DNA from 2 places in the Azospirillum sp. TSH20 genome. Region 1 is predicted to be linked to the other one. Evidence: riboswitches for the same ligand, from Rfam matches in the RefSeq annotation. Region 1 holds a riboswitch; the other holds the start of a gene.
The links. A riboswitch is a leader RNA that binds a small molecule or an ion and turns the genes downstream of it on or off. The one in region 1 is predicted to bind thiamine pyrophosphate.
Positions count from the first base shown of each region.

Region 1 (4,226 bases):
GATCTTGTAGGCGATGACGCCGGCCTTCACGTCGTCGCGGTCGGGCAGGCCCAGATGCTCCTTCGGCGTGACGTAGCAGAGCATCGCCGTGCCGAACCAGCCAATCATCGCCGCACCGATGGCGCTGGTGATGTGGTCGTAGCCCGGCGCGATGTCGGTCACCAACGGCCCGAGCGTGTAGAAGGGCGCCTCGCCGCACAGTGCCAGTTGCTTCTCCACATTGTGCTTGATCTTGTGCATCGGCACATGGCCCGGCCCCTCGATCATCACCTGCACGTCGCGCGCCCAGGCGATCTTGGTCAGCTCGCCCAGGGTTTCCAGCTCGGCGAACTGGGCGGCATCGTTGGCGTCGGCCTGACTGCCCGGCCGCAGGCCGTCACCCATCGACAGCGCCACGTCATAGGCGCGGCAGATTTCGACAATGTCGGCGAAATGGTCGTAGAGGAAATTCTCGCGGTGATGCGCCAGGCACCATTTGGCGATGATCGAGCCGCCGCGCGAGACGATGCCGGTCACCCGCTTCGCGGTCAGCGGGATGTGGGCCAGCCGCAGGCCGGCATGGATGGTGAAGTAATCGACGCCCTGCTCCGCCTGTTCGATCAGCGTGTCGCGGAACAGCTCCCAGGTCAGATTCTCGGCCTTGCCATTCACCTTCTCCAGCGCCTGATAGATCGGCACGGTGCCGATGGGGACCGGGGAGTTGCGCAGGATCCACTCACGGGTCTGGTGGATGTCGGCGCCGGTGGACAGGTCCATCACGGTGTCGGCGCCCCAGCGGATCGACCAGACCATCTTCTCAACCTCCTCCTCGATCGAGGAGGTCACGGCGGAATTGCCGATGTTGGCGTTGATTTTGGTCAGGAAGTTGCGGCCGATGATCATCGGCTCCGACTCGGGGTGGTTGACGTTGGACGGGATGATCGCCCGCCCGCGCGCCACCTCGTCCCGGACGAATTCCGGGGTGATGAAGTCAGGGATCTCGGCACCAAAATCCTCGCCGTCGCGCCCCGATCCACTGGCGGCCTCCAGCGCTGCGGCGCGGCCCAGATTCTCGCGGACGGCGATGTATTCCATCTCCGCGGTGACGATGCCGGCGCGGGCGTAGGCCATCTGGGTCACTGCCCCGCCGCCCTTGGCGCGCAGCACGCCGCTGTCGGTGGTCTCAACGTCGCCACGCGCCAGGATCCAGTCGCGGCGGTGCTTGGCCAACCCGGCCCGCACGTCGATGGCAACCGACTCGTCGGTGTAAGGGCCGGAGGCGTCATAAACGGTCAGGGGCGGCTCGCCGCCCGACAGCGCGATCTCGCGCAGGGCGACGCGCAGGTCGGGAAAGCGCGTGCCGGACACATGTATTTTCCGCGACGACGGCAGCGGGCCGGTCGAGATGCGGATGGCGTTCTCGTTGAAGTCCTTAGGCATTGGGTTTCTCCGTCGGAGTTGGGCGGACAAACCCGGGACTGCGGACGGAGGTGCGGTATCTTCGTGCAGGCCGTTCCCCGGCATAGCGGGGGCGATGCGGCCGGACGGGGGCGTGGTCGGCCCGTCACGAGGTCCCTCCCTTCGCCGGTATGACCCGGATCAGGTTCGAAGGGTCACCACGCTGCCGGCGACGCTTGGCGCCGTCCGGCCGTTGGTATCTCAGCCCCCTGTCGGGACCCCCCTGGAATGCGCCCATCCTGCCGACGACGGACGCGCCTGTCAAAAGGAAAGCGCCGCGGACGATCCGTCTGCCATATTGTGGAAATGCGCTACATCCAGCGCTTCGACCGCACATAGACCATCGGCAGCAAGGCCGACAGCAGCATCAGCCCCAAGGCGCTGGCATAGCCGAAGGGCGAATGGCTGCCGGGCATGTCGGTGAAGTTCATGCCGCCGATGCTGGCGACCAGGGTCGGCGGATAGAGCAGGACGGTCAGCACCGACACGATCTTGACGATCTCGTTCTGCTCGACATTGATCTGTCCCAACGCTGTATCCAGCGCCAGCGCGACCTTGCCGGCCAGGAAACGGGCATACTGGTCGAGCCCGCGCAGGTCCTGCAGGGTGGTCTTGGCCCAGCGCCGCGTCGCCTTGCCCGAATGCCAGCCGTCGCCGCGCGCCAGAAAGTCGGTCATGCGGGTAAGGCTGGCCAGACTGACCCGCGCCTTGCCGATCAGATGGCCGGCATGGCCGATGCGCTTCAGCGTCTGGGCATCGTCCAGCGTCTCGCCGCGGGAGCGCAGCTTGCGCCCGCGGAAATAGCGGCGGTTCAGCGCATCCAACTCCACCCCGGTCCGCCGCAGCACGACGGAGGTGCGGTCGATCATCCCATCCACCAGCGCCGCCAGAACCAATTCGCCACGGGCGGCCGAGATCTCGCCATGGGTGGCGCGGCGGCGAAAGGCCAGCAGCGCCTGCGGATCGATGTCGTGGATGGTCACCAGCCGCCGCCCGGCCAGCACAAAGCTGACGGTGGCGATGCGCGGCTCGTCGGTGTCGGCCCAGACCAGCGCGGTGACGGTCATGGTCAAGGCGCCGCCGGTCACGCGGAGACGGCTCGACTCCTCGATCTCCGCCATCTGCTCGCGGGTGGGCAGGCCCGTTCCGATCAGCGCCTCCGCCCGCGCCAACTCTTCGGACGTCGGATTGATGAGGTCGAGCCACACGGCGGAGTCGGGCAATGGCGCCGCCTCCTCCGCGGCAGCCTCCCTGACCCAACGCAGCAGACCGCCGTCATTGACGAAGACATGCAGCAAGGCTGTGCTCCTTGCGTCGGTAATCCGCCCCTCTCCCGCCCCGGGAGAGGGCAATTTACGTCAGCCGACCGCCGCGTCGCGGCTTAACGGGTGGCGGCACCTTCTCCCCATTGTCGAGGTCCAGCGCCGCACCCTCGGCCTTCAATGCCTGTTCCAGCTTGCGCCGGAAGGCGCCGCCGTCCCGCTTGGCGTCCAGGAAATGGCCGACCGCCTCCTTCGCCGCGTCGCTGTCGTAGGGAACCTTGCCCAACGCCGCCAGCTTGGCGCGCTCCACCAGCTTCGGGTCCATCTTCTCGCGGATGGCCTTCATCTGGCGGAGCAAATCCTTGCGCAGGTCGGACATCAGTCCCCCTTATTCCGGCGTCAGGCCTTGCCGATCAGGGTGCCGGCGCCGCCCTCGGTGAAGATCTCGAGCAGCAGCGCATGCGGCACGCGGCCATCCAGGATAACAGCGGCGTCGACGCCCTGCTCCACCGCGCCGATGCAGGTCTCGATCTTCGGGATCATGCCGCCCGAGGCGGTGCCGTCGGCGATGGCCTTGTGGGCATCCGCCAGCGACATCTTCTCGATCAGCTTCTTTTCCTTGTCGAGCACGCCGGCGACGTCGGTCAGCAGGAAGAAGCGCGCCGCCTTCACCGCCGCCGCGACCGCACCGGCCGCCGTGTCGGCGTTGATGTTGTAGGTGTCGCCGTTCACGTCGAAGCCGACCGGCGCGATCACCGGGATGATGTCCGACTTGGCGAGGGCCTGCAGAATCTCCGGGTTCACCTTGTAGGGTTCACCGACGAATCCCAGGTCCAGCACCCGTTCGATGTTGCTGTCGGGATCGCGTTGCACGCGCTCCAGCCGGCGGGCGGTGATCAGGTTGCTGTCCTTGCCCGACAGGCCGACGGCGCGGCCGCCGGCGCTGTTGATGGCGGCGACGATCTGCTTGTTGATGGAGCCGGCCAGCACCATCTCGACCACCTCGACCGTCTCCTTGTCGGTGACGCGCAGGCCGTCGATGAAGCTGGACTTGATCTTCAGCCGCTCCAGCATCTGGCCGATCTGCGGCCCACCGCCGTGGACGACCACCGGGTTGATGCCGACCTGCTTCAGCAGCACGATATCGCGCGCGAACAGCTCCGCCAGACCGGCGTCGCCCATGGCGTGGCCGCCGTACTTGATGACGAAGGTGCTCCCGGCATAACGGCGCATGTAGGGCAGCGCTTCGGACAGGGTACGGGCCTTGGCGAGCCACTCGTCACGGGTGGGAGTCTGCACGGGAGGATGCCCTTTGTCGGGATGGAGTGTCGGGTCTCTTTAACGGAAAGGCCGGCCGGTTGCCTAGGGGGCAATTTAACGGTCACATACCCCCACGCCTGCCTCCCGCGGTCGCCGCCGCGGTACAGCCGGCCGGACGCCACAATCCGGCCAGCCGCGTCATCGGCTGCGTCAGCGCGGTGACCGCCACCGCCATCAGCACCATCGCAGAGAAACAGGGACCGGACA
Region 1 covers NZ_LGQU01000048.1:52,574-56,799, reverse strand. The annotation lists gene thiC (phosphomethylpyrimidine synthase ThiC) at 1-1,419, opposite strand, end outside; TPP riboswitch at 1,539-1,672, opposite strand; gene TSH20_RS13945 (CorA family divalent cation transporter) at 1,749-2,735, opposite strand; gene TSH20_RS13940 (hypothetical protein) at 2,791-3,078, opposite strand; gene argB (acetylglutamate kinase) at 3,099-3,998, opposite strand; gene TSH20_RS13930 (cation:proton antiporter) at 4,081-4,226, opposite strand, start outside.

Region 2 (4,226 bases), on a different contig from region 1:
AGGCCGAAGACGATCTGGAAGCCGAAGGTCGCCAGCGCATACACACCTGCGACGGTCAGGACGCGCAGGCCATAAGGCGAGGCAAAGGCCAGCGCGTAAACCAGCAGGGCGAGGGCGCCGGCGGTGAGAATGACGACCGACCGACGCTCAACCACGGCGGCGCACCGCTTCGCCGAACAGCCCTTGTGGCCGCAGCACCAGAATCGCCAGCAGCGTCAGGTACAAGGCCCCCAGCGCCACCGGGTAGGACAGCACCGACGACACCCCCACCTCGAACAGCGCGATCAGCAGCGCTCCCACCACCGCCCCCGGAACGGACCCCCAGCCCCCCACCGTCACCGCAATGTAGGCCTTCAGGATCAGATCTCCACCCGAGGTCGGCGTGACGAAATATCGGTTGGCCAGCAGCAGCCCCGCCGCCCCGGCGCAGGCCGCGCCGATGGCGAAGGTCACCAGGATCATGGCGGTGACCGGCACTCCGCAGGCGCGCGCCATCTCCGGATCCTGCGCCGTCGCCCGCAGCCGGCGGCCCAACTGCGTGCGGGCAAAAACCCATTGCTGCACCCCGATCAGCAGGGCCGCCACCGCGACGATGGCGAGCGACTGCTCCGGCACCGCCAGCCCGGCGATGTGCAGCGTTTCGTCCCCGAACAGCGGCGGTGCGGCGCGCGGCTCCGGCCCAAACAGGATGGCGGCCCCGTTCTGCAGGATGATGCCGACCGCGATGGTGCTGATGAAGACCGAAACCGGCGGCCGGCGGCGCAGCGGCAGATAGGCGGCCAGGGCCAGCAGCAGACCCAGCGCCGCCATCAGCACCAGCACCACCGGCAGCAGGACGATGCCCGGCAACGGGATCAGCGGCGCCAGCGCCACCGCCAGCAGCCCGCCGGCCATCACGAGGTCGCCCTGGGCGAAATTCACCGCCGAGGTGGCGTTCAGCACCAGCACGAAGCCAAGCGCCACCAGGGCGTAAGCCGCCCCCAGCGCCACCCCGTTGACCAGCAGTTGAAACGCCGCCATCCGCTCACTTCGCCGCGAGCGTCGGGTCGTCGTACCGCTTCACCAGCTTCGGCACGCGGCTGGTCCCGTCATAGCAGACGATGACGGCGGAATGGGCCATGTTGCCCTTGCCGTCGGACTTGTAGGTCATGGCGAGTCCCTTGAAGGTCTCCGCCGACAATGCTTTTCGGATCGCGTCCGGCGTCCGGGCGCCGGCCTTCACCGCCTCCAGCACCATCGTCATGCCGTCATACTGGCCGAGCGCGAAGGCGTCCGGCTCCTTGCCGAAGGCGGTCCGGTAGGCGTCGGTGAAGGCCTTGACCTCCGGCGTATCGCCGGAAATCGGCGAGGCCGCGGTTTCGGCGCAGACGCCCTTCAACTCCGCCGGTTCCAGCAGGGCCGCGGTGCTCGGCTGATGCATGGCGGAACCGGCGACGATCGGCAGGGTCACGCCGCTGGATGCCGCCTGCCGCAGCAGCAGCGCCGTCGGGCCGGAATGCAGATGCAGCACCAGCACGTCCGGCTTGGCGGCCAACGCCTTGGTCAGCACCGGCAGCAGGTCCTTGGCCGCCGGGTCCACCCCCTCCTCGAACACCGGGGTCACGCCCAGCGCCTTGAAGGCGGCGTCGAGATGGGTCTTGCCGCTCTGCCCATAGGCGGTGGTCTGGTAGATGATCGCCGGCTGCCGCTTGCCCAATTCCTCCACCACATAGCGGGCGTGGGCGGACTTGGTCACGGCGTCGCCGGGGAAGAAGCGGAAGACCCAGGGGTTGCCCTGCTCGGTGATCGACGCGGTGCCCGACACGGTGACCAGCGGCAGCTTCAACTCCTGCGCCAGCGGCAGCATCGCCAGCATCTGGGTGCCGAGCATGCTGGCGGCGACCGCCCCGACGGTTCCACTGCCGGCCGCCCGCTCCAGCGCCGTCACCGCCGCCTCGGGCGACGTGCCGGTGTCGACGACTTCCGACACGATGGCGACGCCGGCCGGCGTCTGCTTCAGCGCCAGGACCGCGCCGTTCCGCTGGCTGGTGCCCTCCAGCGACAGGAATCCGGTCAGCGGAACCAGCACCGGGAAGGACAGCGTGTCGTCGGCCCGCGCCGCCGGAGACAGGCAGGAGGTGGCCGCCAGCAGGCCGATCAGAAGGGGAAGTGCGCGCCGCATGACCGAAAACTCCTCAACTCGCGCCGGCAACCGGAGCGACGCGGAGGGGACGGGGCGTTTGCGGCTGATCCGTCGGGTTCCGGTCGGCTCCCTTCGCCGGCATGACCCGGATCAGGTTCGATGGGTGTTGTCTCAGCCCCCGCATCCGCCGATCCGGCGAAAGGCAGGGGCACCCCAGCCGTGAACAGGCGGCGAGAGTGTCGCCGCCGGCCCCATCCTGTCAAGAACCCAGCCGGCGACGCGCCACCAGCGTTTCACGATGCAGGATGTAGAGCCCGCTGCCGATGATGACCATGGCGCCGGCGATCACCGGCGCGGTCGGCAAATCGCCAAACACCAGCCAGCCGAACAGGCTGGCCCAGACCATGCCGGTATATTCGAAGGGCGCCACCACCGCCGGCGGCGCGCGACGGAAGGCCTGGGTCAGCAGCACCTGCGCGCCGGCGCCGATCGCGCCGACCAGCGCCATCAGCCCCAGCGCGAAACCGGTCGGCGCCGTCCACACCGGCACCGCCAGCGCCCCACTGACCACCGTCGTCGTCAGCAGCAGATAGAGCACGATGGACGCGCTGGTCTCCGTCCGCGACAGGCCGCGCACGGCCAGCGCCGCCAGCGCATAGAACAGCGCGGCGCAAAGCCCGACCAGCACCGGCACCAGCGGCGCCCCGGCCGACGGCTGCGCCATCACCACGACGCCGCCGAACCCGATCACCACCGCCGCCCAACGGCGCCAGCCAACGGGCTCCCCCAGCAGCGGGGCAGACAATGCGGTGATGAACAGCGGACCGGCGAAGCTCAGCACATAGACGTCGGCCAGCGGCAGTTCGCGGAACGCATAGAAGAAGCATCCCATCGAGATCAGCCCGGCGAAGGCCCGCCAGACATGTCCCCAGGGCCGTCGCGTCCGCATCGCCGCGATTCCGCCGCCGCGCCACAGCGTGTAGCCGCCCACCAGCAGGAAGGCGACCAGCGAGCGCACGAACATCAGCTGCGGCACCGGGTAATCGGCGGTCAGGAACTTGATGAGCGTGTCCATCGCCGCGAACAGCAGGATCGCACCCAGGAAGCAGCCGACGGCATAGGGGACCGAATCGGCCTCGGCTGGCAGCAGGTCGGCGGTCTCGGCGTCGGTCATGGAGTTGGTTCGGAAGGGCAATGGCGGAGGTTGCCCACATTATGGGCAAACGCTTCTGCGTCCCAATGCCGCAACCGCAGGTCTGGTAGGCGTGGGGTTTTGGAAGTGATGGCTGGCGATGCCTCACCTTGTCAGCACCATCACCAGCCGCTCCACCGGTGCATCGCTCACCAGATGCGACTCGACGATCTCGTCGATGTCCTCCACCGTTTCCGGCCGGTACCAGATGCCCTCCGGATAGACCACCATCAGCGGCCCGGCGGAGCAGAAGCCGAGGCAGCCCGTTATCGCCATGCCGACATCGGCCAGACCCTTCGCCTGGATTTTCTGGTCGAGCCGCTGCCACAGCGGGTGGGCGCCCTTGGCGGCACAGCTGCCGCGCGGATGGCCGGGCGGGCGCTGCTGGGCGCAGCAAAAGACGTGGTGGCGAAAGGTCTGAGGAATGTCGAACGGCATCGGGCATGCTCCATAACCATAAAATTCCTATGGTTTAGAAGCATGCCAGATTGCTGCGCTGCGGCAAGAGTTTTTGAAATCCTTCTAACCCACGGCAGCCGCAGTGATTCCGGCGCGATGAAATGCTTGGTCGGCAGAGCATTGGCGGTTAAGAATCCGCGGCAAGGGGCAATCCAGGAGACGCCGGTGCTGCTGAGCGGATCGGGGAAGGGCCAGCCGGGCGCCGTGCCGGGCTGGGTCGGGTATGCGCTGCTTCCGGTTCTCAACCTCGTCGCGGCCTTCGTGCTGTCGGGGCTGGTGATCCTGGTGATCGGCGAGAATCCGGTCGACGTGCTGTCGCTGCTGCTGTCGGAGGCTCTGGGCTACCCGGAGGCCATCGGCTACACCCTTTATTACACCACCGACTACATCTTCACCGGGCTGGCGGTCGCCATCGCCTTCCATTGCGGGCTGTTCAACATCGGCGGCGAGGGG
Region 2 covers NZ_LGQU01000002.1:40,394-44,619, reverse strand. The annotation lists gene TSH20_RS01090 (ATP-binding cassette domain-containing protein) at 1-155, opposite strand, end outside; gene TSH20_RS01085 (branched-chain amino acid ABC transporter permease) at 148-1,020, opposite strand; gene TSH20_RS01080 (ABC transporter substrate-binding protein) at 1,025-2,161, opposite strand; TPP riboswitch at 2,233-2,348, opposite strand; gene TSH20_RS01075 (DMT family transporter) at 2,382-3,296, opposite strand; gene TSH20_RS01070 ((2Fe-2S) ferredoxin domain-containing protein) at 3,420-3,752, opposite strand; gene TSH20_RS01065 (ABC transporter permease) at 3,939-4,226, shown strand, end outside.
Region 2: it holds a riboswitch for thiamine pyrophosphate, as region 1 does, so the genes downstream of both, TSH20_RS01080 (ABC transporter substrate-binding protein) here and thiC (phosphomethylpyrimidine synthase ThiC) in region 1, are expected to answer to the same signal.